2 regions of the Caballeronia sp. LZ003 genome follow, and region 2 is predicted to be linked to the other one. Evidence: riboswitches for the same ligand, from Rfam matches in the RefSeq annotation. Region 2 holds a riboswitch; the other holds the start of a gene.
The links. Region 2 has a riboswitch for manganese ahead of mntP (manganese efflux pump MntP). Riboswitches for the same ligand answer to the same signal wherever they lie in the genome.
Positions count from the first base shown of each region.

Region 1: another riboswitch for manganese. It lies ahead of QCE79_RS00580 (sodium:calcium antiporter); the one in region 2 lies ahead of mntP (manganese efflux pump MntP).

Region 1 covers NZ_JARUXJ010000001.1:115,159-130,415, forward strand. Annotated here, with positions in the region: gene QCE79_RS00535 (dienelactone hydrolase family protein) at 1-32, opposite strand, end outside; gene QCE79_RS00540 (YchJ family protein) at 359-781, opposite strand; gene QCE79_RS00545 (glutathione S-transferase family protein) at 778-1,386, opposite strand; gene QCE79_RS00550 (acetyl-CoA C-acetyltransferase) at 1,434-2,627, opposite strand; gene can (carbonate dehydratase) at 2,620-3,396, opposite strand; gene aceK (bifunctional isocitrate dehydrogenase kinase/phosphatase) at 3,439-5,238, opposite strand; gene QCE79_RS00565 (MerR family DNA-binding transcriptional regulator) at 5,263-5,685, opposite strand; gene QCE79_RS00570 (MBL fold metallo-hydrolase) at 5,809-6,882, shown strand; gene QCE79_RS00575 (ABC transporter substrate-binding protein) at 6,889-8,484, opposite strand; yybP-ykoY riboswitch at 8,684-8,851, shown strand; gene QCE79_RS00580 (sodium:calcium antiporter) at 8,969-9,979, shown strand; gene QCE79_RS00585 (flagellar protein FliT) at 10,106-10,405, opposite strand; gene fliD (flagellar filament capping protein FliD) at 10,415-11,956, opposite strand; gene QCE79_RS00595 (flagellin) at 12,136-13,272, opposite strand; gene QCE79_RS00600 (glycosyltransferase family 41 protein) at 13,548-15,257, opposite strand, start outside.
Region 2 covers NZ_JARUXJ010000003.1:128,983-144,239, forward strand. Annotated here, with positions in the region: gene QCE79_RS18675 (hypothetical protein) at 1-5, shown strand, start outside; gene QCE79_RS18680 (hypothetical protein) at 56-382, shown strand; gene QCE79_RS18685 (glucose/quinate/shikimate family membrane-bound PQQ-dependent dehydrogenase) at 500-3,082, shown strand; gene QCE79_RS18690 (hypothetical protein) at 3,180-3,317, opposite strand; gene QCE79_RS18695 (PQQ-binding-like beta-propeller repeat protein) at 3,602-5,347, shown strand; gene QCE79_RS18700 (lipopolysaccharide biosynthesis protein) at 5,354-6,562, opposite strand; gene QCE79_RS18705 (ester cyclase) at 6,918-7,364, opposite strand; yybP-ykoY riboswitch at 7,450-7,616, shown strand; gene mntP (manganese efflux pump MntP) at 7,632-8,201, shown strand; gene QCE79_RS18715 (CoA transferase) at 8,250-9,626, opposite strand; gene QCE79_RS18720 (PAS domain S-box protein) at 9,824-12,283, opposite strand; gene QCE79_RS18725 (GGDEF domain-containing protein) at 12,698-13,888, opposite strand; gene QCE79_RS18730 (MFS transporter) at 14,152-15,257, shown strand, end outside.

The DNA.
Region 1 (15,257 bases), on a different contig from region 2:
CTGCATCCGACCAACCAGGTTCTGATCGCCATCCCTTAACTCCGCCTCGCTCCGATTAAGGCTTGATTGGCTTGGCCCCAAATGCACGATTGAAGTCACAAACCTATCTCGCTGCTCATGATGAGCAGTATCGAATGCGGGTTCCGGGAGCCATGCCCAGAAAAGGCATGACAATTGGCTTCAATACGGGGCTTCGCTGCGAACATCGGGGCGCGGCAATGACTGCGCCCTGACGTGAAGAGAGATTAACTGTTCAAAATTGCACTGCACAATAAGCGTAACCCCGTAACCATTTAATTTGAAAGGAGAAATCAAGGAAATTAATACTGAATCGGATTTATATGTTTTAAAGAGACATTTACTTTTCTTTTACGTCACCGTCGATATAGACCCAGTGGCCGGCGTTGTCGCGGCAAAAGCGGCTGGCTTCGTGCAAGCGATGCGCTCGCCCTTCGACCTTGTAGCGCGCGACGAATTCGACTTCCTCGTGTTGTGTATCGATCACAGCGTGACGTTTGATTTGCAAACCGAGCCAGCGTGTGTGCGCGTCGTTCGAGACATCGAGATCGGGCGGGCGGGTTTTGTCGTCCCAGGTCGCGCGCAGGTAGGTCGTATTGCCGAGGACGTAAGCGGTATAGCGCGAACGCATGAGTTCCATGGCGTTCGCCGGAAAGGCGCCGGCTTCGATAAAGCGCCCGCAGCACGCTTCATAACGCGGCGCGCGGGCGTTCGGACGTTGATCGGGCGATGCTCCGCCGCAAGGACATTCCACCGGCTTCATTGATCCACGCTCGGCATGTCGATGCGCCCCGGCTGGTTCTTCACGCGCGCAAGCCACGCGCGAATGGCCGGATAGCTAGCGAGATCGAGACCGGCTTCATCCGCGACATGCGTGTAAGCGTAAAGCGCGATATCGGCCACCGTGTAGCGCTCGGCGGCGAAGAACGTGCGCGTGGCGAGATGCTGCTCCATCACGTCGAGCGCGCGGTACGAACCAGCGATCTTGTCGGGCAGCCGCGGATCGTCGTGCTTCTTCAGGAACTGCTTGATGAAGCGCGCCACCGCGACATATGGCTCGTGACTGTATTGCTCGAAGAACATCCATTGCAGCACGCGCGCGCGTTCGAGCCGGTCGGCGGGCAGGAGCGGCGTGCCATCGGCGAGATAGCAGAGAATGGCGTTCGATTCGGTGAGCGCCGTTTGTTCGTCGATGACGAGCACCGGAACCTTGCCATTCGGATTGAGCTTCAGGAACGACTCGGTGCGCGTGGCGCCGTTCATCATGTCCACTTCGTGCCAGACGTAGGGCAGATTCAGTTGTTCGAGCGCGAGCCGCACCTTGTAGCAGTTTCCCGATGACGAAACGCCATGTACCTGATAAGTCACGTGCAATCTTCCCTTGTTATGGATGGTCGTGGCACGGCGCCAACTCTTTAGACCAGTTCGATACCCATGGCCGTCGCTTCGCCGCCGCCGATACACAAGCTCGCAACGCCGCGCTTGAGCCCACGAGCCTTCAGCGCCGCAAGCAAGGTCACGAGAATGCGCGCGCCGGACGCGCCGATAGGATGTCCGAGCGCACACGCGCCGCCGTTCACGTTGACCTTGTCGTGCGGCAAATCGTGCTCGCGCATCGCGGCCATGGCGACTACGGCGAAGGCCTCGTTGATTTCGTAGAGATCGATATCGCCGGAACGCCAGCCGTTCTTCTCGAACAGCTTGCGAATGGCGCCAACCGGCGCGGTCGTGAACAACGCGGGCTGCTGCGCGAACGTGCTGTGACCCACGACTCGCGCGAGCGGCGTCACGCCCAACCGCTTGGCGGTGGATTCGAGCATCATCACGAGCGCGGCGGCGCCGTCGGAAATGGACGACGAATTAGCGGCCGTCACCGTGCCGTCCTTGGCAAACGCGGGCTTGAGCGACGGAATCTTCTCGATGTTCGCCTTGAACGGCTGTTCGTCGCGCGCGATGACCGTATCGCCCTTTCTGCCTTGTACCGTGACAGGCGCGATTTCCCAGGCGAAGGAACCGTCGTCGTTGGCGCGCTGAGCGCGTCGCAACGACTCGACGGCAAACGCATCTTGCGATTCGCGCGAAAACTCATACGACGACGCGCATTGCTCCGCGAACGCGCCCATGAGACGCCCCTTGTCGTAAGCGTCTTCGAGGCCGTCGAGGAACATGTGGTCGAGCACCTGACCGTGACCCATGCGCATGCCGCCGCGCGCCTTCGGCAACAGATACGGCGCATTCGTCATGCTTTCCATGCCGCCCGCGACGATCACATCGGCCGAGCCTGCCAGCAGCATGTCGTGCGCGAACATGGCCGCGCGCATGCCGGAGCCGCACATCTTGTTGATGGTCGTGCTGCCGGTCGAAAGCGGCAAGCCCGCGCCGAGCGCCGCTTGCCGTGCAGGCGCTTGACCTTGGCCCGCAGGCAGCACGCAGCCCATGATCGCTTCGTCGATCCGCGCGGGTTCGAGACCCGCGCGTTCGCATGCCGCGCGAATCGCGACCGCGCCGAGCTGCGGCGCGGTCATCGCGGCGAAATCGCCCTGAAATGCGGCCATCGGCGTGCGTGCCGCCGATACGATGACCACGGAATTCTTCGATGTCTCACTCATGTTTCAGCTCCTTGATGACGCCTTGAATGACGGCGGGAACGTCGCCGAGCCGCGCCGCATCCGACGCGATCACATCGTTCGCCGCAGCATGCGCGCCGCCGCGCGTCAACGCGGCGAGGCATGCCTGATAGGTTGAATCTACCTGGTCTTGCGCGCTGATCATCATGCCCATGTTGCGCAAGCGGCCATCGTGCACGCCATAGGTCCAGCCGTGCACGGTGAGGTCCTGACCGCGCGCCCACGCGTCGTTGACGATGGTCGTGCGGCACACGTTGAGCGTCTGCTCGATGGTATTGAGTTCGACCAGACGCCGGTGCCGCGCTTCTCCAACCGGCCATTCATCGAGCAGCGCCGCGTGTTTTTCGCGCACGTCCTCGACGTGCCGCAACCAGTTGTCCGCGAGACCCACGCGTTGGCCGACGAGCGCCGCACCCACGCCCGAGCAGCCGTAGTGGCCGACGACCATGATGTGCTTCACCTTCAGCAAGTCCACCGCGAACTGAATGACGGACAGCGCATTGAGGTCCGAGTGAACGACCACGTTCGCGATGTTTCTATGCACGAACACTTCGCCGGGCGGCAAGCCGATGATCTGGTTCGCCGGCACGCGCGAGTCGGAGCAGCCGATCCACAGATACTCCGGCGCCTGCTGGTGCGCGAGGCGCGTGAAGAACTCCGCGTCGTCGGATAGCTTGCGTTCGACCCACGCCTGATTGTTGTCGAAGAGATGGGCGAGGGGATGGAAGGCTTGGTCGTTTTGCTCAGTCATGGTGATGGTCGTGTTTCGGGTACTTGCGCGCTCGATGATGTATCAAGCGGCGCGTATCGATGCCGTTGCCTTGTCGAAACGCTCCGGATAGCGGATGCAGAATCGCAGGGCCCGGTCGTAGGGGAAAAAATCGGCGAGTTCGCCTCGTTGTAGCTGCTCCTTGTGACGCTGCCACAGCGCGGGATCGAAAAAATCCGCGTGATGACGCATGAATGCTTCGCGCACGCGCGGATCGCCGAGCAGGAACGTGCCGTACGTCTCCGGAAAGATGTCGTGCGGCCCGACGGTATACCACGGTTCCCCGGACAGCTCGTCTTCCTCGTAGCGCGGCGGCGGCACGCTACGCACGTTGCAATCGGTCAGATACTCGATTTCATCGTAATCGTAAAACACGACACGCCCGTGGCGCGTCACGCCGAAATTCTTGTACAGCATGTCGCCGGGAAAGATGTTCGCCTGAATCAACTGCTTGATTGCGTCGCCATATTCGCGGATGCCGTGATCGACGTCCGCGTCGCTGCCGCCTTGCAGAAAGAGATTGAGCGGCACCATGCGCCGTTCGATATACACGTGCTTGATGACGAGCTTGTCGCCTTCGTATTCGATCATCGAAGGCGCTTCTTTTTCAAGTTCGCGGATCAACGCATCGTCGAGGCGCGCAAGCGGCAGCGCGACGCTCGAATATTCGAGCGTGTCGGCCATGCGGCCCACGCGGTCGTGACGCTTGACGAGTTGATACTTGCCCTGAATCTTCTCGCGCGTGGTTTCCTTCGGCGGCGGAAACGCGTCCTTGATGAGCTTGAACACGTAAGGAAACGAAGGCAGCGTGAACACGATCATCACGAGCCCCTTGATCCCGGGCGCCACGATGAAGCGATCGCTCGAATGTTTCAGATGATGCAGCAGGTCGCGATAGAACAGATTCTTGCCCTGCTTCTGCAAGCCCACCGAGGTATAGATTTCGGCCTTCGGCTTGCCCGGCATAATGCTGCGCAAGAACTGCACATACGCGGACGGCACTTCCATGTCGACGAGAAAGTACGAATGCGAGAAGCTGAAGATGACGAGCAGTTGCTCCCGGTTCAAAAGCACGGTGTCGAGCGCCAGCAAGTGCGGCTGCGTGTGACGGATGGCAACCACGAACGGAAGTAAGGCATCGCCATTGACGATGCGCCCGACGACATACGCCGCCTTGTTGCGAAAGAACAGCGACGAGAGCACGTGAATCTGAAAGTTCGGCGCGGGCGTGAGTTGGCCAAAGGCCTCTTCGATTGCATCCACCACGCAATGCACGTCGCGCGGCAAATCCTCGAACGAAGGCTCCAGCTGAAAGTTCGTGACGATGCGTTCGAGCGTGGCTTGCAGCCCGTCTTTCTCGGGGTAATACGCGCGATACGTCGGCTTGGCGGCGGGCTCGTCGTTCTCGATGTATTCCGTCGAAATGGCGGGCCGCACGAAGATGAAATCGTTGTTGAAATACGAGCGATGCAGGATCTTGCAGCACACCGAGTTGAAGAACGTCTCCGCGCATTCCGGCTGCCGATGCGTCGTCAACAAGCCGATGAAGTGCAGCTTGATCTGCTGCCAGATTTCATCGTCGATGGTCTCGGCGTCGTACTCGTCTTCCAGCGACGTCACGCATTCCGCGACGCGATCGTCATAAGACGCGATGCGGTCGCGTGCGCGTTGCGCGAGCGCTTGCCAGTTGCCTTCCTCGAACAGATGCTTCGCCTCGACTGCCGCTTCGCGAAAGACGCGGTAATGGCGATCGAAGCCGTCGAGTATCGTCTGCGCGACATCGAAGCCTATTTGCGACGAGAGCAGCTTGGGGAAGTGATTCATGTCGGCTGGGCGTCTCGTTGGCCATCATGCGGCTTTGGCTCTGCGGGCGCGCTTTTCGACGCCAGCGGCGAGGAGCGCGCGGCCTTGCTTCTCGTATGTTTCGAGTTCGGCGAGTGTCGTGGTGAGATCGACGAGTTGCCGCTCGAGCACTTCGCGATGCGCCGCGATGGTATCGACAAAAGCCTGCAACTGCCGCGTGCCGCCCGTGGGCGAGTCGTACAAGTCCAGCAGCGTGCGAATCTCCGACAACGTAAAGCCGAGCCGCTTGCCGCGTAGCGTGAGTTTCAGGCGCGTGCGATCGCGTGACGAATACACACGCCGCAGGCCGTTCGCGCCTTCGCGCTCGGGCGCGAGTAGACCGTGGTCTTCGTAGAAGCGAATGGCGCGCGACGTGATGTCGAACTCGCGCGCCAGTTCGCTGATGGTGTAGTGAATGGCTTGAGTCATTGCCGGCGCCGGAGCACGTGATCACACATGCGACGTTAGAATGAGGTTTACGTTATCGTCAACCTGGCGAAATTGCAACGTGGCTTGAACCCGCATTCATGCACACTTCAGAGGCGCAAAAGAATGAACGCACTCGAACATCAACTCGATTATGTTTTTGCCGACGAATTGCCCGAAGCGGGGCGCGTGAAGGAAGTCGCGCCTGGCCTTTACTGGCTGCGCATGCCTTTGCCGTTCGCACTCGATCACATCAATCTGTGGCTATTGCGCGATGAGATCGATGGCGTGCAGGGTTGGACCATCATCGATTGCGGCATCTCGAACGAAAATATTCGCGCGAACTGGGAAAGCGTGTTCGACAGCGCGCTCGACGGCTTGCCTGTGCTGCGCGTGATCGTCACGCATTGCCATCCGGATCATCTCGGTCTTGCCGACTGGATCTGCAAGGGTGGCGACAAGGCACGCTGGAACGTGCGTCTCTGGATTGCGCTCGGCGAGTATGCAATGGGCCGCGTGATGGCCGCGGGCGATGGCTCGAACGCGGGCGGCGAGCGCGCGGCGAAGCACTTCGCGGCGCATGGTCTAACGGACGAGGCATCGCTCGATGCATTGAGAAAGCGCGACAGCTATTACCCGACGCTCGTGCCTTCCATCCCCGCCGAGTTCCGCCGTATCCGCGATGGCGACCGCATCGCGATTGGCGGACGCGAATGGCAAATCATTTCGGGCTACGGTCATTCGCCCGAACATAGTGCGCTGTATTGCGCGGCGGACAAGCTGCTCATTTCCGGCGATATGGTTTTGCCACGCATCTCGACGAACGTGTCCGTGTTCGCTATCGAGCCAGAAGGCAATCCGCTTGCGCTATATCTCGAATCGTTGGGACGCTACGAACACATGCCCGCCGATGTGCTCGCCTTGCCTTCGCATGGCAAGCCGTTTCGCGGCGTGCTCACGCGTATCGGTCAGTTGCGGGACCATCATCGCGCGCGGCTTGCGGAAGTGGTCGAGGCGTGCACGCAGCGTCCGTGCAGCGCGGGAGATATCGTGCCGATCATGTTCAAGCGCAAGCTCGATATCCATCAGATGACCTTCGCACTTGGCGAAGCGCTCGCGCATCTGAACTTGTTGTGGCTGGATGGCACGCTTACGCGCGAGACGGGCGAAGACGGGGTGATCCGGTACTCGCCCGCTTAGAACCCCTCACTGCACCGTCACAGCCCCGAAGTTCTGCCGCCCGAACGGACTCACGTTATAGCCGCTGACGTTCGCACGCGTGATTGCCGCCGCAGTCGGATAAACGAGCGGAATCCACAGCGCCTGATCGTGGATGATCTTTTGCGCGTCCACATAAGCCTTCGTGCGTTTCGCGACGTCGGAGGTGACCTTGCCATCCGCGATGAGCTTATCGAGTTGCGGGTCGCAGAAGCGCGCGAAGTTGATGCCCGACTTCACCGCATTGCAACTGAAAAGCGGCGAGAGGTAGTTGTCCGGATCGCCGTTATCGCCGGCCCAGCCCATGAAGAGCATGTCGTGCTTGCCCTGCTTGGCTTCCTTGATGAGTTCGCCCCACTCGATGATTTTCACCTGCGCCTTCACGCCGATCTTCGCCAGATCCGCCTGCAGCAGTTCGGCGCCAGCTTTCGGATTCGGGTTCAGCACACTGCCGTTCGGACGCACCCAGATGGTCGTTTCGAAGCCATTGGGCAAGCCTGCATCCGCGAGCAGTTTCTTCGCGGCATCGGGCGAATACTTGTACGCCGCGATGTTCTTATCATAGCTCCACGTGTTCGGCGGATACGGGTTCACCGCGGGCGTTCCCGTGTTTTCGAACACCGTCTTCGTATAGGTGGTGCGGTCGAACGCCATGTTCAACGCCTGCCGCACCTTCGGGTTATCGAGCGGCTTCTTCTGCGTGTTCAGCGCGACGAACGCGGTCATGAATGCGGGCGTCTCGCTAACCTTCAGCGACTTGTCCTTCTTCGCGTCGAGCACGTCCTGCGGCTTCGGCGACAACGCGATCTGACATTCGCCCGCCTTGATCTTCTGCGCGCGCACGGCGGCGTCCGGCGTGATGGCATAAATCAGGCGATCGACTTTAGGCTTCGGCCCCCAGTAGCTCTGATTCACGTCATAACGGATCACCGCGTCTTTCGTATAACTCTTGAGCACGAACGGACCGGTGCCGACAGGCTTGCTGTTCAGATCGACTTGCTGGTTCGCTTTCAGCAGCTTGTCCGCATATTCCGCCGAATAGATCGATGCGAAGCCCATCGTGAGGATCGGCACGAAGGTCGCGTTCTGCTCGTTGAGTTCGAACTTCACCGTTCTGTCATCGACCTTGGTCACGGCCTTGATGAGCTTCACGAGACCCATCGATTGCGCATGCGGAAAGCCGCTCGCGCCCGCGATCTTGTGCCAGGGGTTGCTGTCCGACAACATGCGCTCGAAGGTGAAGACGACATCGTCGGCATTGAGCGGACGCGTCGGCTTGAAGTAGTCGGTGGTCTGGAACTGCACGTTCGGACGCAGATGGAACGTGTAGGTGAGACCGTCGCTGCTGAGCTCCCACTTCTCGGCGAGCGCGGGCGCGACTTTCTTCGCGGCCTCGTCGTATGACACGAGCGTGTTGAAGATGACATCCGCCGACGCGTTGGTCGTGACGAGCGAATTGAACTGCACGACATCGAAGCCGTCCGGGCTCGATTCAGTACAGATGGTGAGCGGCTTGGCCATTGCGATAAGCGGCGCGGCGGCGAACGTCGCCGCGATGGCGGCAGCGAAAAGTGTGTTGCGCATGAGATCTCCCGTGACCCGGCTGGTCACATTACGATTGTTCTTGTGGCTGGTTTTACCCTGTGCGCGTGTGGCGAGCAAGTAGCGCATCCGCGCGGCTAGGTTAGCGAAGCGCTCGCCGCTCGACAACGAATCGTTGCGCATACGCTTATGCCTCGAACGCGCCGTGCGGGTTGCCGAACCGGGCGGCTCAGGCTACACTGCCCCGGTCTTTGGGGAGTAGCCTTCCTTCCATCAGCGAAGGAGAACGCGTCAACATCCTCGGCCTTGCTGCCGTGGCGCGTTCGACCGGTCGGTGCTGTCGCATCCGGCGGTTTGGCGAGACCATCGATGCGCTTTGTCGTTCTTGGTCGGACGGCGCATGGCGCATCGTGGTTCGCTGAACGTCCGACCGTGGAATCATCGTGTCCCCACAACTACAAAAATCCCTGTCTCGCTGCGCGCTCATTCGCGCATGCGCGTTGCATCGTTTCCCGCGAGGTGCCGCATGACGATGCTCTTCGTCGAACTCGCGTTGATGCTCGCGGTCATTCTCATCGCATCGGAACTCTTCACCAATGCGCTCGAACATCTCGGCGAACGGCTCGGCATATCGGAGGGCGTGACTGGATCGCTGTTCGCGGCGGTCGGCACGGCGCTGCCGGAAACGACCGTGCCGATCATCGCGCTGCTGGGCGGCACGGCGAGCCGTTCGGTTAACGAAGAAATCGGTGTTGGCGCCATTCTCGGCGCGCCACTCATGCTCGCGACGCTTTCCACTTTCCTGATGACGCTCGCGGTCATCAAATCGCGTGGCTTGCGCGGCCGGATCATGCCCGAGCGCAGCGGCTTCACGCGCGACCTGAACTTCTTTCTCGTCGCGTTCCTGATTGCGGCCGGCGCCATGTTCGTGCCGCATCATGCGTGGCAGGTGCGGGCGATGTTCGCGGTCGGCCTCGTCGGCTTATACGTGATTTACGTGATCACCACGTTCAAGGCATCGGCGAGTCTCGTCGAAAGCGGACACGGCACGGAAGCGCCCGAGCGTCTCTTCATCACGCGCGTGGGTTTGCCGAACGGTATCGGGTCGATCATGCTGCAGTTCCTGATCGGCATCGTGCTGCTCGTCGGCGGGGCGAAGGGCTTCATCCACGGTGTGGAAGGCGTGTCGGCGGCGCTTGGCATATCGCCGCTCTTGCTCTCGCTCATCATCATTCCGATTGCGACCGAACTGCCGGAAAAAGTGAACAGCATTCTTTGGGCGCGACGCGGAAAAGATACGCTAGCGTTCGGCAACATCACAGGCGCGATGGTATTTCAGGGCACCTTGCTGCCGGGCATCGGCATCATGCTGACGCCGTGGGAGCCGCGCGTGGAAGTGCTGACCGGCGTGCTGATCACGCTCGCGGCGGCGGCATGGCTGCGCTTCAACGCGCGCGGCAATGGCGTGGTGTTGTGGGCATTGCTTGGCAATGGCATCTTGTACGCGGCTTATCTGACCTTAACCCTCGGCCGCTGAAGCCTTCGAGCGACGCAAATAAAAAATGCCCGCGCGAGGCGGGCATCAAGAGCGAAGCGCCGCGTCATGTCTGACGCGTTCTTCTCGTTGTTCTTATTAAGGTTATCGGCGCGTGCCGGAAAAACTTTAGAAGCGCGCGGCTTGTTGATATCGTCCGGCGGCTTTCGCCTGATCCATCGACTTGCGGTACGCCGTCGACAGCATGGCTTGCGCGGCGTTCGCACGGCCCATCGTTGCTTCGATGCTCGCCTGAATCCGGCGAATGGTCGCGAGCGATTCAGCCGGCTGATTCGCTTCCACAGCCATCAGGAGCGGCGTGCGCGCCTCTGTGAGTTCGGCCGCGCGCGCCCAGTTTTCTTCGTTGACCGCTGCTTCGATCGCCTCGGTCAGTGCCCAGGCGTGTTGAATCATTTCTTGCTGGTTCATGTTCGATCCTTACGACTTGTTGCTTGCCAGCGCGCCCGCGCTGTTGGTGCCGCCGAAGAGCGCGGTCAGGTAGCTGCCCTGCGTCGCCATCTGCGACATCAGCGTATTGAGCGCGGTGAACTGATCGTTGTAGGTCGTGGTCAATTGCGCCGTGTAGGAAGCGAGCGCGGTCTGCTGGTCCGTGATGCTCGAAAGATCGGCGGTGAGCGCGGTCGTGCGCGTATCGACAATACCGCCTGTCGCGAGAAATCCGGTCAGGCTGTTGTTCAGTTGCGCGGCTACGCCCGTGCTCGAATTGAAGAGCGATGCCACCGCGCCCGAGTTGCTCGACAATGCCGCGGTCAACGCGTCTTCGTCGGTTTTGAGCGTGCCGTCCGGTTGCAGCGTAATGCCGATCGATGCGAGGTTCACCTGGCTCGTGCCGGAACCCACGCCCTTGGCAATCGTGCTGGAAAGGGCGTTGCGAATGGTGTTCATCATCGAGTCGCCGAGCAGCGCGCCGCCTTGCGAACCGGCTGCCTGGGTCGAGTCGAACGAAGTCAGCGACGCGGCCGTCGTGATGAAGTTGTTGTACGCGGTGACGAAACCATCGATGGCCGTCTTCTGCGTGGCCGTGTCCTGCGCGATGGTCAAGGTCTGCGTCGTGCCGACCGCATCCGACGTGAGATTCAGCGTCACGCCGGACAGCGCCGTCGTGACCGCATTGGTCGAGCTGCTGGCAGGCGTGCCCGCGATGGTGAAGTTGGCGTCCATGCCGGCCGTCGTCTGCGTCCAGTTCGACGAGCTGATGGCCGTCTGTGCCGGAACCGCATTGCCGTTCGAATCTGTCGTGGCGGCGCTCAACGTCGATGCCACGTTGAGTTTGGACAAACCGTTGTCGTCGGGCGTCGTGCCGTCGGACTGCATGTTCGGCGTGACCGCCACGGTAATGCCGTTGGCCTGGCCCGTCGACGCCGAGCGCAGCACGAGGTGCGCGCCATCGGTGCCGTTGACGACCGCCGCCGTGATGCCGGGGTTACCGCTTGCCTTGTTGATCGCGGACGCAATGCCCGCGAGCGTGTTGTTCGAAGAGTCGATGCTGATCGACATGTCCTTGCCGCCCACCGACAGCTTCATCGTGCCCGTGCCGAGTTGCGCGGTGCTGGTGAACGCGGTGGAGGTAAGCGATTGCGAGGTGGCGATATTGCTGACCGCGACCGAATAAGTGCCCGCGACCGCGCCGGTGCTGGCCGTGCCGGTCAGACCCTTGCCGCTGCCGGTCGCCGTGAAGGCGCCGAGCGTCGTGCCGTCCGCGAGCGAACTCACCGAGCTTTGCAAAAGCGACAGCACGGACTTGAGCGTGCCGACCGCGGTGAGCTGGGTGTTGTCCTTGGTTTGCTTGGCTGTCAGCGCATCCGTCTGTCCGGCGACCTTCGCGTTGACGATGGCGGTGACGAGCGAGTTCACATCCATCGTGGAGTTGGTCGAGCCACTGATGATCGACTGCGCGGCCTGCTGGACGGCGCTGGTCGGATCGACCGTGGATGCCGAAGTGGTTGCTACCGTGGACATGTATGGCTCCGTTTCTGGCTTCTTGCCGTGAGCGGTTGAAGATGCGTTTTACTGCGCCGTCAGCAGGCGATTCGTCATGAAGGCGCCTCTGGCGGAAATGCAAATCGGGAGGCAAGCCTCCCTGGGTACGTCGCCGGCGCGCCGTGATCGAGACGCGCCGGTTACTGCGTCGGCGATGCTTAGCCGAGGAGCTTCAGAACCTGCTGGGGCATCGAGTTCGCTTGCGCCAGAACCGAGATACCAGCTTGTTGCAGAACCTGAGCCTTCGAGAGGTTCGCGGTTTCTTGCGCGAAGTTCGCGTCGGTGATCTGCGACTGAGCGGACGACAGGTTGGTCGACTGCGCGGTCTGGGTAGCGGCAACCGAGCTGAAGCGGTTCTGCACGGCGCCCAACTGAGCTTGCAGCGAGTTCACTGCATCCAGTGCGTTGTCGACTGCCTCGATTGCGGACGATGCGCCGTTCGCCTTGCTGATGTCGATTTGCGACACTTGCGGCGGCGTGTTGTTCGCGGTCAGCGCGCCGACTTCGGACGTTTGAGCTGCGGTTGCCGAAGGAACGTTGGTGCTGTTCAGGCTGATGCTCGTGCTGCCTGCGGACAGACCCGTGAACACGTTCGACGAGGCGAACGAGCTGCCGAGCGCCTTGTTGTCCTGGTCGGTGAACGTGTAGCCGCCGGAGCCGTCAGCGATGACGTTGACCGACGTGATCGTTGCCGAGCTGGCAGCTGCGGATGCACCCGTGTTGCCCAGGCTCAGACCGTCGACCGTGCCGATGACCGTGCCCTTCTGCGGGTTGCTGCCGCCGAGCGACAGAGCCGAGACGTTTGCTGCCGAGCCGAGGTCGATCGTGATCGACTGGCCGACGTTCGCGCCAACCTGGAACGTCTTGCTGCCGGCGGTGCCGTCGAGCAGGTTCGTGCCGTTGAACGTGGTTTGCGACGAGATACGGTTGATTTCGCTGATACGCTGCGTCACTTCTTGTTGCAGCGAGGTCTTGTCAGCCGTCGACAGCGAGCCGCTCGATGCTTGCACGGCCAACTGACGGATACGCTGAAGGTTATCCGTGATCTGCGACAGACCGCTCGAAGCCGTCTGAACCATCGACACGCCGTCGTTCGCGTTCGAAACGCCTTGGTTCAGGCCGTTGATCTGCGAGGTCATGCGCGAAGCGATTGCGAGGCCAGCTGCGTCGTCTGCTGCGCTGTTGATGCGCTTGCCCGACGAAAGACGCGTGATTGCCGACGACAGTGCGCTTTGCGTGCCGTTCAGGTTTTGCTGAGCGACCAGCGAGTTGATGTTGCTATTGATACCGATCATTTTGTTTCTCCGATGAGGCCTGGCGCATTTATCTGAGTTGATAACGCCATCGTTTGGCGGAAGCGTCCGTCGTTTGTTTGTTTGGCCGCTTGTTTAGGTTTTCGGCCCGTGCTAGGCAAACTTTAGTGCTCGTTTCGATTTGCCTGATAAATACCTGGAAATCCGTGCTAAAGCTTGCCCAGCGGGGCTCTGCTGCCGATGCTCGCGGTTTTTGAATGCCCCGTCTGAGAGCTTTAACGGCAGACGGAGCGACTTCTTTCGTTAAAAAATTCGCTTCAGACGTCGAACGTGGCCGCAGCCTTGCCGGCGCACCAGCGCTGCCACATCTGGCGCATGCTGGCGGAGAGCGCGCGGGCCACCGTGTCGGGCTGGAAGCCCGGCGATTGCAGGCAGCGCTCGCGCATGCCGGCGCGGATCTGCGCGAGTTCTTCGACCCGGCCCGCCCATTCGATGCCCTTCGCGACGAAGTCCGCGCGGTCGCGAGCCACGAAGTCACCGAGGCCCGTGTTGGAAAGCACCGACGTGCTGCCTCGGCTCGCGATCAGTTCGCCGGGCAAGGTGAGCGTGGGCACGCCCATCCACAGCGCCTGCATGGTGGTGACGCCGCCCGCGTAAGGGAACGTGTCGAGCGCGATATCGGCGTCGAGGTGATGCGCGAGATAGCGCACGAGCGACGAGCGCTGACGAAACTCGAGCCGGCTCACATCGATTCCTTCCTTCTCGAACCAATCGATCAGAATCGTGTGGCTGTTGTCGCGCGGCACGCCTGCGATCAACATGCGCGCATCCGGCACCGCGCGCAGCAGTTCCGACCACAGCGCGATGGTGCGCGGACGCAGTTTGTTGAAGCGGTTGAAGCTGCCGAAAGTGATGTGGCCGTTGGTGAGCGCGGGCAACGCGTTGAGCGCCGGCGCATGTTCCGAGGGCTTGAAAGGCGCATACGCCGGCAGATAAGCCAGCTTTTCGACGAACTGACCGTCGATCTGTTCTTCAGGCACATAGTGGCGATCGCCGATGTAGTAATCCATCGCGGTCATGCCGGTCGTGCCGAGATAGCCCATCCACGTCGCCTGGATCGGCGCGGGTTTGCGCGCGAAAGTCAGCAGGCGGTTATAGGCCGTGTGCCCCGAAAGATCGATCAGCACGTCGATGCCGTCCGCGCGAATCTTGTCGGCGAGCGCGGCATCGCTATAACCCGAGACGTCGTGCCAGCGCGGCACGATATCGCGCAGCGTGCGCGTGACCTCGTCGGTCACCGAGCGGTTGTAGTACGCGTGCACCGTGACGCTGGGATCGTTTACGAGATAGCGGAACACCGGCTCGATGAAGACAGCCACCGGATGCTGGTTGTAGTCGCCCGAGACGAAGCCCACGCGAATGCAGCGGTTCGGGTCCGGCTGGTTCCGATGCTTCTTCCACGTCGATTGCAGCGGCTTCGCGCATTGCTCGGCGAAGTACAGATGCTGCTCGAAGTACGCCTTCCGGTCGATTTCTTCCTTGTGCGACAAGCAGAACAACAGGTTCTCGTGCGCGCTGTCGCAAGTTGGATCGAGTTCGATCGCGCGACGCGAATGCTTCTCCGCGTCGTCGAACCGCGTCTGGTCCATCAGCACCACGCCGAGCGTTTCGTGCGCTTTCGCCGACAACGGCGCGAGTTCCACGGCGCGACGGCAAGCAGCTTGCGCGTCGTCGAGGCGCATCAGCGAGCGCAGCGTCACGCCGAGAATGCGGTGCGCTTCCGGATAGTTCGGGTCCTGCTCGATCATGCGCCGGCATTCGGCTTCCGCTTCGAAGAACTTGTCGAAAAGGCGCAGGGAGTCGGCCAGGATTCGGCGAACGTCGATTCCATCCGGCTTCAATTGCAAATAACGGCGTAGCGAGGGAATGGCCGACTGCAGGTCCATCAGGCGAACCTGGGCCACGCCCATGACTTCCCATCCCAGCAGAAAAGTGGGGAAGCGCTGCGTCAGGGTCTTCGCGAGCGC
Region 2 (15,257 bases):
GCTGAGGCGGGCACGCGATATCGGGCACGATGACATCCTTGAAGCGGAGCACGCGATGAGACCGACCGATTTTGCCTCGTTCAAAGCGCATGTCGCCATGTTGTTGCGCGACCTGCCGCGCGGCATGACCGCTGATTTCAACGACGTGGCCGTGGCTTACTGGAACGGCAAGCAAGTGATGGGCGCGTACCTGCGCGATAACGGGCGTATCGACGAAGACTTCGATTTCGACGAGAACGCGTGGGGCGTGTGGTGCGACGAGTTCCTCGCGTGGCTCGACGCGCCGCGCTTCTCCGAACGAAGCGATCTGAAAGCTGCATTACTCGCCGATCTCCCCATGGCCGACGTTCATCTCGGACGCTGGCCGCGCGCTCTGGCTTGAGCCATTGCGACGTGTCGTCACGGCACGCGAATTGCTACCCTCCCCCGGTTCACCATGTCCGAACCACGGCCGCAGGACGGCTGTGTTCCGCCATTCATCATCACGGAGGGTAGCAGTATGGCTGGCACCGGAAGACTTCATCCGCTCACGTTCGTCACGGCCGTCGGGTTCATCATCATCGGCGCGGTGCTTGCGGCCGGTGGTGCTTACCTCGTGACCTTGCAAGGATCGTGGTACTACGTAATCGCGGGCGCGGCCATCGTACTGACCGGCCTTTTGCTGTTGATACGGCGGCGCTCCGCGCTCTTGCTGTTTGCAATTTTCCTGTTTGCCTCGACGATCTGGGCCGTCTTCGAAGTCAAGTTCGATTTCTGGCAACTCATGCCGCGTCTCTGGATTTGGCTGCTGCTCGCACTGTGGCTGCTGATTCCGTTCGTGCATCGCGGCGCGCTGTTCGGGCCGCCTTCGACTGCACGCGCCGCGCGCGTGCCGCTAGCCGCTGCCGTCATCCTCACGCTGTTGCTCGGTGCAGGCACGTACTTTCAGGACTTCCATGACCGTCCGGAACGTATCGATGTCAACGTAGCCGCCGATCCGAATCGGGCCGATCTGAACGCCGGCACCGGACGCGCGGCAAGCGACTGGACCGATTACGGCGGCTCGCCGCTGGCGCAACGGTATGCGCCGATCGCGCAGATCACGCCCGAGAACGCGCATCAGCTGAAAGTGGCGTGGACGTTTCGCACCGGTGACATGCCCGGCCCCGACGATCCCACGGAGACGACGGACGAGAATACGCCGATCAAGGTCGGCAACACCATTTTTCTGTGCACGCCGCATAGCAAGGTGATCGCGCTCGATGCCGCGACGGGTGCGGAACGCTGGCGCTTCGATCCGCAAATTCAAAGTCCCATCGGCTTCAAACACTGGGAGCACATGACTTGCCGGGGCGTCGCTTATTACGATGCGGCAATGCACGTGGGTCCGCCCTCCGCCGCCGATGCGGCTGCTTCCGCTTCCGCTTCCGCGCCAGCGCTCGACGCGAGCGCATCCGCGCCCGCGGCTTCGACGGATACGACGGCTTCCGACGCCACCGCTTCGGCCAGCGCCTCCGCGCCCGCCGAAGCATCCGCGCCTGGCGCACCGGCCGCACCGGCCGCACCCGTAGCCGTTGCCCAAACCGCCGCCACCGGCGAGTGCTCGCGCCGTCTCTTTCTGCCGACCGCCGACGCCCGGCTCTTTGCGCTCGACGCCGATACCGGCAAGCCCTGCACGAACTTCGGCAAGAACGGCGCGATCGATCTGCGTTTGAACATCGGACCGTTCACGCCCGGCGGCTATTACTCCACCTCGCCACCCGCTGTGGTGCGCAATCTGGTAATCGTCGGCGGTCACGTGACGGACAACGAATCGAACAACGAACCTTCTGGCGTGATCCGCGCGTTCGACGTGAACGACGGCCATCTGGTCTGGAACTGGGACTCGGGTAATCCGGACGCCACCGAACCCATCGCGCCGGGCGGCACCTACGTGCGCAACTCGCCCAACATGTGGTCGATGTTCAGCGTCGACGAAAAGCGCGGTCTCATTTATCTGCCAATGGGCAACCAAACGCCCGATCAGTGGGGCGGACAGCGCACGCCGCAAGCCGAGCGCTTCGCGGCAGGCCTGGTTGCGCTGGATGCGTTCACGGGCAAGCTGCGCTGGAACTACCAGTTCACGCACCACGATCTGTGGGACATGGATGTGGGCGGTCAACCGACGCTCGTCGATTTGCAGACGGCGGAGGGCACGCAACCGGCGGTGATCGCATCGACGAAACAGGGCAGCATTTACGTGCTGAACCGCGAGACCGGCAAGCCGATCGTGCCCATTACCGAGACGCCGGTGCCGCAAGGCGCTGCGCGTGGCGACCACACCGCGCCGACGCAGGCGGTTTCCGCGCTCAACTTCAATCCGCCGCGCGTGCGCGAGGCCGACATGTGGGGCACGACGCCGTTCGATCAGCTCTGGTGCCGTATCAAGTTCAAGAGCCTGCGTTACGAAGGCCCGTTCACGCCACCGTCCGAGCAGGGCACGCTTGTGTTTCCGGGTAACTTCGGCGTGTTCGACTGGGGCGGCGTGTCGGTCGATCCGGTGCGGCAGATCCTCATCGCGAATCCGGACTACATGGCGTTTGTGTCGAAACTGATTCCGCGCGAGAAGCTCGACGCGCAGCAAGGGGAAAAGAAGGGCAGCGAGACGAGCGGTATCAAGCAGGCGCGCGGCACGCCGTTCGCCTATGAAATCAGCGCGTTTCTTTCGCCGCTCGGCATTCCGTGTCAGGCGCCGCCGTGGGGTTACGTGGCGGGCGTGGATCTGCGCACGGGCGGGATTGCGTGGCAGCACAAGAACGGCACGATCCGCGATAGCGCGCCGCTGCCCATTCCGATGCCGCTCGGCGTGCCAAGCCTCGGCGGAACGATGGTCACGGCAGGCGGCGTGGCGTTCCTCACCGGTACGCTCGACCAGTACGTGCGCGCCTACGACGTGCGCGATGGCCACAAACTGTGGGAAGCGCGTCTGCCCGCGGGCGGCCAGGCGACGCCGATGAGTTACGCCGATGCCAGCGGCAAGCAATTCGTGCTGGTCACGGCTGGCGGCCACGGTTCGCTCGGCACGAAAGCCGGCGACTACGTGATTGCCTACACGCTGCAGTAGCGCAAACGGTAAGCGAAAAAAAAGAACGGCGGGCAATTGCCCGCCGTTCCTTTTTCAACCTGCGCGACAGCATGATCGCCGCCGCGTGTGGAGCGACTCAAGCCGCGCGCCGATAGGCATCGGCCATCAGCTTGCTGACTTTTGCGCGTGTCTTGAGCGCGTCCAGAAAAGCGGCGCGCACGGTCTTGGCAATGGCGAAAACAAACGAACTTGAGGTAACGGCGATGACGGCCATGACTAAACTCCCTTAAAAATGAACGACCTAGGGTAACTAACTAGGTAATAACCCTATATTAGCATGTTGTGACGCAGTGCAACAAGTTGCTTCCAATATTTCCAAAAGTGTGGTTTGCGTGCAAGCTGAAGGGCATAGGCCGCATGTGATGGAAGTGGAATCCAAATTGCTCCAATGCAGGGCAAAACCGACTGATTACGCCGTTCTTCCAAAAGGGAGGATGTATGAAAGGGGATCGCTCGAGCCGTGCCGGCGCGTTGCCGTGGCTGTGTAGTGCAGTAATCATGTCAGCCATCATTGGCGGATGCAGCGGGGGAGGCGGTTCCAGTTCGACTCCGGCGGTGGGGAGCAGCGCGCCGGCGTCGAATCCTTCGGCGGCTTCTAGTCCGTCGGCGGCGTCGACTCCGTCAGGCGCGTCGAGTCCCGCGGGCGCTTCGAGCCCTTCAGGCGCATCGGGCGCACCCGGCGCTTCGGGGTCTTCGGGCGGAGCGGGCGGGGGCACCGTCGTTACCCCTGTCGCCCATCCGATGGACGTTGCGACCTATCACAACGACATCGGCCGCACCGGCCAGCAACTCGCGGAAACGAAGCTCACGCCCGCGAACGTCAATTCGACCACCTTCGGCAAGCTCAACGTGCTTGCGGCGGACGGACCCGTGGACGCGGAACCGCTCTTCCTGACGAGCGTGGCAATCGCGGGCGGCACGCACAATGTGCTCTACGTCGCCACCGAAAACGCCAGTGTCTACGCGTTCGACGCCGACACCGGCGCGATCCTGTGGAAATCGTCGACGTTAGGCGCAGGCGAAACACCGAGCGACGACCATGGCTGCGGCCAGATCACGCCGACCATCGGCATTACGGCGACGCCGGTCATCGACCGCACGCGCGGCCCGAATGGCGCGATCTACGTGGTCGGCATGTCGAAAGACACGTCGGGCAAGTATCACCAGCGCATTCACGCGCTCGACATCACGACAGGCGCGGAACTTTTCAACGGTCCGACCGAAATTGCCGCGTCGTATCCCGGCACGGGCGCGGGCAGCGCGAATGGCCGCGTGAGCTTCGATCCCGGCCAGTACGCAGAGCGCGCTTCGCTGTTGCTGCAAAACGGCGTGGTCTATACCGCGTGGACATCGCATTGCGACATCATGCCGTACACCGGTTGGGTGATCGGCTATAACGCCAGCACGCTGCAGCAGGCAAACGTGCTCAATCTCACGCCGAACGGCCAGATGGGCGCGATCTGGATGAGCGGCGCGGGCCTCGCGTCGGACGGCACGTCGATCTATTTCCTCGATGCCAACGGCACTTTCGACGCCACGCTCGACGGCAACGGCATGCCGATTCATGGCAATTTCGGCAACGGCTTTCTGAAACTCGGGACTTCGCCCGCCCTCGCCGTCACTGATTATTTCCAGCCGTCGAACACGGTGAACGAATCGGCAGCCGATGAAGATCTGGGTTCGGGCGGCGCGCTCGTATTGCCCGATCTCGTCGATACGGGCGGCACGACGCATCATCTCGCGCTCGGCGCGGGCAAGACATCGACGATCTACGTGGTCAATCGCGACGCGATGGGTAAGTTCGATTCGAATGCGGATCACATCTATCAGGAGATCGTCGGGCAGATTCGCGGCCCGATGTTCGCCATGCCCGCGTACTTCAACAACACCGTTTATTTCGGCTCGATTGGCGACAGCATCAAGGCGTTCGGCATCGCGAACGCCGCCTTGTCCACGACGCCGACGAGCCAGACCGCGAACAGTTTCGGCTCGCCGGGCGCCACGCCGAGCGTGTCTGCGAACGGCGCGGCGAACGGCATCGTGTGGGCGGTGGAGAATGGCACCATCGCCGTGCTGCACGCCTACGACGCCAGCAATCTCGCGCGCGAGCTTTACAACAGCAATCAGGCGGCGGGCGCGCGCGATCAGTTCGGGCAGGGCAACAAGTTCATTACGCCGATGATCGCAAACGGCAAGGTCTATGTGGGGACGCGCAACGGCGTGGGCGTGTTCGGTTTGCGGTGATGCCTGTCATGGACGCGGATTGGTGGCGATGAATTGCTTCACGGCGGCGTAGGCGGGCTTGGGCGTCTGGCCGTCGTCGAGGATCACGCCGTAAGGCCCTTCGCCGCCAGGCGGATCGTCGTAGAGCTGGTAGATCTGCAAGGATTCGATGTCGTAGCGCACCGCGATCGCTCTCAGGCCGCCGAGCATGTCGTTGGCAAGGAAGGCGGCCGCTTGCTGATCGGTGCCGAAGTCGGGCCGCACGCCCATTTCATTGATCCATACCGGCTTGCCGAACCGGGCAAGCGCGCCGATGACGTTGTAGCAACCCGTGCCGCCGCACGCGTGCTCGATGTTGCCCTGGTCGGAGTACCAGTGCCATGCCGTGATATCCCACGTCACGATGGGATGCCCGCCCGAACCGTCCGGCTGTGTGCCGTTCGCGAGCATCGTCACGAAGCCGTACTGCATCCACGCATTGCCGCCCATGACGATCTTTCCCGACGGGTCCATCGACTTGATGCCGGCGATCATGCCTCGGATGACGCCACGCGCAATCTGGAACTTTTGGTTGTCGAAGTCCGTTGGCCGCACGCCGTCCACCCATCCGGCGACCGTTGCCGAGCCGAGTTCGTTGGTGACTTCGTAGTAGGCGTAACGCTGCACACTCACGACGTCGCGCGCGAGCGCATAGGCCGATTGATACGCGGAGTCTTCATCGGCGAAATCGATGCCCATCAAGATCACCGGGTACACCGTCACCCCACCGGCGGCCAGCGCGTTGGCTACATTGGCGAGACGCATGGCGGTTGATTTGCTATACACCTCGTTGCGATACAGTTTGATGCCGAGATCCTGAAGCTGCGCTAATTGTCTGGCGGCGCCAGCGAGATAATAGACATCGCCATAACTGTTGTGACCGTTCATTCCGTAGAATAAATCGCTGGCGACGGGATTTATGGCGGCGGACGCGGCGTGATGACGATAGCGTGAATTATCGACGCTCGATGGCACGTTAGCGCTGTCCGAACCACCGCAAGCGGTTAATAACAGACTTGCTGAAAAGATCGCAGGCAAAACAGGTTTTGTGTTTCTGCAAAAACTAATTAAGCGATGAGCGATTTGCATAATCCAAAATAAGCCGATGACGTGTGCTCGCTGTTGTCGCGGAAAATTAAATTCATTCGCGGACGCGAAGACAGGTGAATAGCGCGATGCTGATAACGCGAAGCGCAAGCGGGGCCGCGCCTTTTGCCGATGGCAATGGCGCGGTGCGTCGAGAAATATAGACGGTGACAGACGGGATAATCAAGACTTAATCGCGTCACTTTCACGAGCCGCGCTTATCTTTGCGAGATAATCGAAGAGCGGAGGATGTAATCTTAATGGCGACAGCGATTCAGGCTTCAGAAGGAAACGCGTTGCGAGATTTATTTGGTCGGAAAAATTAAAGCTGAATAGTCAGCGGCAATGCGCGGCGCATTTGAAAATAGAAAATTCGCGACGCGCCGCCCACGACGTGTTGGAGAGAATGATAAACGACGTATGCTTCTGACCTTTGTCGTTTCAATCGACTTCGCGCGTTCTCGAATTACGCACCCGATCCAATACCGCGCGGCACTTCGCCAATTTGCCGAAACACGCTCAACCAGTCTTCCAGATGCCACGTCTTCGACACACGGTCATCGCGTATCTCATGGAACGAGTGAATGGCAAATCGAACCGGCTTCGATGTCGCCGCGATGCCCATCAACGGACCGGACTGCGTACCGCTCACTTCCGCGCGCACGCCGACGCGATTGTCCTGAGTGAGCATGTCTAGAATCTCGATGCGCATGTCAGGCAGCGCAGCCGCCATCTCCGCGAAGATGGGAATCATCTGGTCGGGACCGGCCTCGAAGCCGGCCGGCTCAGGCAGATATTCCCAGTCCGACGTCACGGCTTGGCGCAGCAAGTTCACGTCCTTTTGCGCGAAGGCGGCGTAAAGACGCTCGACGGCCGCGCGGGCTTCTGACTGGGTGATGTGTCCTGCCTCCATGGTGCCTCCTGAGCGTTAGGGATGCGGCGTTGCAACCCACTTTAACCCAATGGTCCGGATCGGGTGATCTGTCGTGTTAAGCTCGCATTTCTTCGTTGGGGAGTAGCCGGCTTTCCCGCCCGGGAAAGCGTCCATGTCAACACGCTCGGTCTTTCGACCGTGGCATGGGCAGCCGTCACAGGTTGGCAAGACCATCGACAGAATGCGCTTCCGGTCGGGCGCGCCTTCTGTCCTTGTGCTTGCCCGACCAGACCAGAGCGCTACTCGATGAACCTCGCTTCCACCGTATTCCTTGCTTTCGCCATGTCCACCGACGCCTTCGCCGCCGCCGTGGGCAAAGGCGCGAGCCTGCATAAACCGCGCATCGGCGAGGCGCTCAAGGCGGGAGTCATCTTCGGCGTAATCGAGGCGCTCACACCGCTCGCCGGCTGGGCGCTCGGCCGCGCCGCCGCGCAGTACGTCACCGCGTGGGACCACTGGATCGCTTTCGGCCTGCTTTTCGTGCTCGGCGCGCGCATGATCCGCGAAGGCTTAAGCAAATCGGCTCACGAAGAAGAGAAGCCCAATTCACATTCCTTCTGGGTCCTCGCCGTCACGGGCTTTGCCACCAGCATCGACGCGATGGCGGTCGGCGCGGGCCTCGCGTTCATCGATGTCGATATCTTCTCGACCGCCGCGACCATCGGCTTCGCAACCATGCTCATGGTGACCATCGGCGTGATGGTCGGACGGCTGGTCGGCGCGACTATCGGCAAGCGCGCGGAGATCTTGGGCGGGCTGATTCTAATCGGCGTGGGCAGTGTGATCCTTGCGGAGCATCTTGGTTACTTGAGTTGATGCGAAGTTCTGCGTGTCGCGTTAGAAAGCGCCGCCCAAGCCACGAACTCACCACTTCGCCTCATCCGTTCCCGGCGGCACCGATGGCCTCGCGTAACCCGCCGGCGTGCGCTCGAAGCGCGCGCTCGGCGTGACCGCGCGCAGCATGCCGAAACCCGATTTGCTTTCCTCGGTGTATGCGGCGATGTCCGGCCGCGCCGTCTTCAACCCTCCGTCGATACGTCCAAGCCCGCGCAGCCAGTGTCCCGTCTGTGCGAGCGAAACCTCCACGTGCCAGCTACCGCCTTCCGTTTGTTGCTTCCATAGCGCGGCGGCCGCGCCGAATGCCATCAGAAAGCCGCTCGCCATGTCGAGCATCTGCATGGGCAGCGCTCGCGGTTTGCCATCGCCCTGCGCTTCGCCTTCGGCGGCGTTGAAGCCTATCGCGGTCTGCACGAGCGAATCGAAGCCACGCCGATCCGCCCACGGACCTTCCGTGCCATAAGCCGACAAGGACACGTACACGATGCCCGGCCGCCGCGCCACCAGCGCCTCGGGCCCGAAGCCAAGCTCGGCGATCCCGCCCGGCCGATAGCCTTGCGAGAAGACATGCGCCTCATCGATCAGCCGCCACAGCGTCGCGCGACCGTCTTCCGTGCGCAGGTCGAGATGCGCGGAGCGCTTGCCGCGACTCGTCTCGGCGATAGCGGGAATGTTCGGCAGATGCGGCGAATTCACGAGCATCACGTCCGCGCCGAACGAGGCGAGCGCTCGACCGCCCGTGGGACCGGCAAGGATGCGCGTGACGTCCAGCACGCGGATATCGGTCAGCGGGCGCGCGTCATTGTCGAGCGCGGGCAGCGCGAGTGGCGCGGCGTCGCCGATACGCGTGATCTTCAGCAACGGCTGCGCGGCGATGGCTTTGGCTTGCGGCGTCGCATCCCATTCTTCGAAGCTGCGCAGCATCGTCACGACGAGGCCGCGTTCGGCGCACGCGGTTTCGTAATCGTTCGCGCGCCATTCGAGCAGCGCGCGTTCGGCATCGGCGCGCGTGGCGCTGTGCGGGTCGAGACCCAGCACGCGCAACGCGCCATCCTGATGATGCTCGAAGTTCGCGTGTATGCGCACGTAGCCATCGGCCGTGCGGTAGAGGCCCGAGAACTCACCCCAGGTCTCGGGTTCGGCACCATCGACCGTGAACCAGTCGGTGCATTCGACGGCCGCGTGCGTCATGTCGACGCTCACGCGCTGGCGGTCGACGCCGCGCGCATGAGCCAGCTCGGAGGCCGCGAGCGCTGCCGCCGCGATGGTCGATTGCGCCGCTTCGCCCACGGCGAACGATGACGGGAACACCGGGTCGTGTCCGGGTAGATCGACGAGGTGGAGGGCATCGTCGGGGAGGCCGGCGAGTTGCCAGAGATTCGTAAGCGTTGCGAAAGAAGTCATGGCGATGAGTGCGCGCGGGTCAGCGATGACGCATTGTCGCGCCGATTGGTTGAGCGCGCACGTTGCGCTTGTCTAAAGCGCGTGGATTAGCGGAAAAAGTGGTCCGCGAGGCGGCGCAGGCGGTCGCGACTTGACGCCGACGGCTCAACGCTTGGCATAGGCCCGCAGGATGCCAACCGCCAACCGCCCGCACACCCTCACTTCCCCGCCATCGCCAACACGCGCTCCAGCTCAGGCAAATCCACCGGTTTGACCAAATGCGCGTCGAACCCGGCCGCCCGCGTGCGCGCCATGTCTTCGTCGGAACCAAGACCCGTCATTGCGGCGACGATCACGCGCTTGCCTTCATCGCGCATCTGACGAATGACGTCGAAGCCCGTCATGCCCGGCATCGATAGATCGAGCAGCACGACTTGCGGACGCGTCGTCCCGAACGATGCCAGCGCTTCCGGGCCGTCATACGCCGCGCGCGCCGCGTGACCGAGCATATCGACGAGCAAGGTCATGCTGTCGGCCGAGTCGCGATTGTCGTCGACAACGAGCACGTCGAGCTGACGGCTCGCCACCGCATTCGGCGCGGAAGGCGGCATGATGCCCTGCGTGGGCGGTTGCGCGAGCGGCAGCCACAAACTGAACGCGCTGCCTTTGCCAGTGCCGCCGCTCTTCGCCTCGACGTGGCCGCCATGCAATTCGGCGATCGCTCGAACCAGCGTGAGGCCGATGCCAAGCCCGCCTTCATCCGGATGCGCGCCCGGCGCATGCTCCTGCACGAAAAGATCGAACACGGAGGCGAGCGCATCGGCGGAAATGCCGCGACCCTGATCCGTCACGCGCAGAAGCGCCGCGCCGCCGCGTGGACCGATTTCCAGCCGGATGGTCGACTCGGGCGGACTGAATTTCGCCGCGTTGTTGAGCAGGTTATTGAGCGCTTGCACGAGCCGCGTCGGGTCGCCATTGACGAAGAGGCGCTGGCCACTGTCGTCCACGTCGAGCCGCTGCCCGCGCGCCTCGAAAAGCGGCTGGCTCGCTTCGACGCTCAGGTGCACGACATCGGCGATATCCACGGTCTCGGTCGCGAGCCGGATCTTGCCGGAACTCACGCGGCCCGCTTCGAGCAGATCGTCCACCAGCTTGGTCAGATGCGCGAGCTGCCGGTCGACGATATGGCGGCTGCGAATGACATCGGCATCGTCGGAAGCCTTCAGTTTGAGAATGCTCACCGCGTTGCGAATGGGCGCGAGCGGATTGCGCAGTTCATGGCCGAGCAACGCGAGAAACTCGTTCATGCGGCGGCTCGACGCCTCGAGTTCTTCCAAACGCCTGCGCGCGGTCATGTCGCGCGTGATCGCGACGAAGCCTTTTTCGCGGCCATCGGCGGCGGGCAGCGCGCTCAGAATGACGTGCGCCCAGAATTCCGAGCCGTCCTTGCGCGTGCGCCAGTCCTCGTGTTCCGTGCGGCCGCGTTCCGCCGCGAGACGCAAGTCGTCGCCAGGACGGTCGCGGCCCTGTTCGTCCGACAGATAGAAGAGCGCGAAATGCCGGCCGATCGCTTCTTGCGCGGTGAAGCCGTAGAGCGCGCGCGCGCCGTCGTTCCACGAACGGATGATGCCGTCGTGGTCGAGCATGCAGATCGCGTAGTCGCTCACCGAATGGATGAGGAGCCGCAGGCGTTCGTCCGCTTCCGTCGCGCGGCGGCGATCCGTGATGTCGTGAATGAAGCACGCGAACTGCCGCTGCCCGTCGAACCACACTTCGCTGATGGTCAGCTCGGCGGCGAATTCGCTGCCGTCGCGGCGCAGCGCATGCAGTTCCACGCGCGTATTCATCATGCGCGCCTCGCCGGTGGCGAGATAGCGCGTGAGACCGGCGCGATGCGCATCGCGATAACGCTCTGGCACGATGAGCTGCGCGAGTTCGCGGTCGAGCGCCTCTTGCGCGCGCCAGCCGAAGAGGCTGGTCGCAGCCTCGTTCCAGTCCACGACCATGCCGGCTTCGTCCATGGCGACGAACGCAATATGCGCGTTGTCGAGCACGGTGCGGCGACGACGCATGGCATCGGCGAGCTTTTTTTCGTATTCGATACGTAACGACAATTCGACCGTCAGGTCTGCATTTACGCTTTGATTCTCTTGCAGGAGTTTGCGGTTCTCCTGCGCGATTTCCTCGCGTGCAAAGGTTTCCGCAATGCACGCGCAAAACGCGTTGAGAATGGAGATATCGCTTTGGCTGAAGTAATCGGCTTCGCTTGAAATGAGTTTCAGCACCGCGACCGACCGGCCTTCGTAAATGACCGGCGCGACCACCATGGATACAGCGCCGACGGCTTCGCATGCAGCACGATCCACGCGATGATCATTCGCCGTATTGCGGCTGATGAGCGCTTGTTGCCGCGTGATGCACAAGCCCGAAAGACTGCCCGCGGTCGGCAGACGCGTGCCGACGCTTTTCGCGGCGACTCCGCTCGCCGCGCAATAGACGAGCTGATCGCCTTCGATCCACTCGACAACCGCGGACGCCACGCCGGCAACTTCCCTCAAGGTATCCGTGACTCTTTGCAGATAAGCGGGAAGCGGCAGCCGGGAATGGGCGAGACTTGCAAAAATAGCGAACCAGCGCTGAAAGTGCGCCTGACGGTTATGTTCCGCCTTTGATTTCATGTTCGGAGTCGAAGCCTCGAATTGCGAGTGCATAGCTCTTGTTCCAATCGACGGATCGCGAATTGTAATCGCGGAAATATCGAAAAGCGCAGCCGATATTTTATTTTGGTATTGAAACACAAAATCCTGCGCAAACGTTTGCGAGGAGAGGAAATTTTGACTCCGCTTGTAAGGCGAAGCTGAATCGCTTAGGAGTCGATACGGCGAAACCCGCCTTTCGGATGCAAGTCATGCATGCCTTTTAAACGCCGGACCGATTGAAAAACAATATTCTTTGTAGCTTCAGCGGTAAAAACAGCGAACTTCGAATACCGATTTACTTGCCTTCGTCAGAAGCCGGTAAATTTTGGCTTCGGGCTTCGGGCTTCGGGCTTCGGGCTTCGGGCTTCGGGCTTCGGGCTTCGGGCTTCGGGCTCATGCAGTCCGCGCCGCCGGACGAATGCCGGATGGCCGCGCCGCCTTGAACCAGCGTTCTGCCGCCACCCAACGATTCTTGCCCGCGCGCTTGGCTTCGTAGAGCGCGTTGTCGGCGTCGCGCAACACGCCGTCGAGTTCGCGGTCGTCGTCGCTGAACTTCGCAATGCCGATACTCACGCCGATCCCAAGCGCCATCCCGTCGTTCGCCATGAATGGCTTCGACAGTTCGCGCACGAGCGTATCGGCGAGTGCCGGCGGGTCGGCTTCGGGCGGCGTTACGATCACGAATTCGTCGCCGCCCAGGCGCGCGACCAGCGCGCCTTCGCCCGATACCAGGCGCAAGCGTTTCGCGACGAGCGCGAGCAGCGTGTCGCCAATTTCGTGGCCGTGATCGTCGTTGATCGCCTTGAAGCCGTCGAGATCGAGATAGAGCAGCGCGCTTTCATCGTTCTGATAACGCTTGCCTGGCACGCGCGAGCGCAACGCCCGGAACAGACCGGCGCGATTGAGCAGGCCGGTGAGCTCGTCGTATCGCGCGCGGCGGTCGTTTTCCTGCTCGGCCTTCATCGTCGTGACGAGCATGCCGTTCAGGCGGTACGCGGCGGCGCTCATCGCGAAGAGATAAAACGGAATCTGCAGGCACGTGACCCAGAGCGTCGGCTCGCCCGACAGGAGTGCGCCTACGCAGCACGGCCCGAGCGACAGGAAGATCATCACGGCGACCAGACGCGGCGCGCCGAAGTTGCGAAAACAGATGCCGCCGACCATCGCGGCCGCCGACAAAAACGAGAGCGTGGCCGCGACCCAGTCGCCGGAGAGCACGCTGACGAGGGCGCCGTAGCCGACCGTCGCGCCCCACATGGGCGCGAGCAGCACGTAGAGATCGGTGAACGTGGCGCGCCGTTCGCGCGCGCGGCGGCGTGCAAGGACGAGCACGACGAGCCGCACGAAACACACGGCGATTTCGAGCGCGAGCCACACATGAAACGCGATGGTCGGATGACGGCGCGTGAGCACCCAGGCGACGAGAATCGTGTTGAGCACGCCGCCCGCGAAAATGGGCAGCGTGCCGAACAGACTGCCGACCAGGGCGACGCGAATTGCGCGGGGGATGTCCGGCCCCGCGTGCAGTAACCACTTGGCTGCCCGCAAGCGGGGCAGCGTGTACACCTCAGTCAGTTGGTCCATGTCGGTGCGATGCGCGGATCGGCAAAGGCCGGAGTGGCGAAAAGCCATCCATCACAACGGTTAACGGCGAGGGCGCGGGGAGCTTTAGGGCGCCGATGACGGCCGTTCGACGCAAAGCGTTCCGCCTCCACCGATCGAAGCCGTAAAGGTTTACCCCTGCAACTCCTTCATTGACACGCCCCGCTTGTCTCAACTACGCTGAATGTACATTGGATGCACTGAACGTTTTCAGCGCAAACCGAGGCCCTCACCAGGAGACATCGATGGAGACGCGTGCGCGCTGGACTCTCGTAAGTCTGTTGTTCGTAGGTGGAGCGATCAGCTATCTCGACCGGGCGGCGTTATCGATCACCGCGCCGCTCATTTCCCGCGAGCTCAACCTCGATCCCGCGCAACTCGGCATCGTGTTTTCCAGCTTTTTCGTGGGCTACGCGATCTTCTGTTTCGTCGGCGGCTATTCGGCGGATCGATGGGGACCGAAATCCGTGCTCGCCGTCTCCATGCTCGTCTGGTCGCTCTTTTGCGGATTGACGGCAACGGCGGTCGGCATCGTCAGTCTGTTGCTCGTGCGCATTGTCTTTGGCATGGGTGAAGGGCCGCTCTGCGCCAACATCAACAAGCTCGTGTCGAACTGGTTTCCGCGCAGGCAGCAGGCGAGCATGATCGGTATCGCGAATTCCGGACAGTCGGTCGGCGCGGCGATCGCGGGGCCCGTGGTCGGCTTTCTCGCGCTGGCGACGAGCTGGCGTACGTCGTTCGTGATCATCGGCGCGGTCGGCACGCTCTGGGTGCTCGCGTGGTTGCTGCTGGCGAAGGACAAGCCGTCGACGCCCATCGAGGAATCCGCCGAAGCCCTCGCGCAAGACGACGCGGCCCTCGCCGCCGATGGCTCCCCCGCGCCGCTGTCCACTTACCTGCTGCGCCCAGCGATCCTTTCGACCGCGTTCGCCTTCTTCGGCTACGCCTACATCCTGTACTTCTTCCTGTCGTGGTTCCCGAGCTATCTGACGATGGCGCATCACCTCAGCATTCAGAAGATGGCCGTGGTGAGCGTGATTCCGTGGGCGGTCGGCGCGACGGGCCTCGTGGTCGGCGGCCTGGTCTGCGACTGGATCTACAAGAAGACCGGCCGCGCCATCTTCGCGCGCAAGATCGTGCTGATCACGAGCCTGGGCGCGGGCGCGGTGTGCATCGGCGTGACAGGCACGGTGACGGACCTGACGAGCGCGGTCACGTTGATGGCCATCGCCGTCTTCTTCATGTACGCGTCGTACAACACCTACTTCGCGATCGTGCTCGATACCGTGGAAAAGCGGCGCGTCGGCGCGGTCGGCGGTTTCGTGCACTTCATCGCCAATCTGGCGGGGAT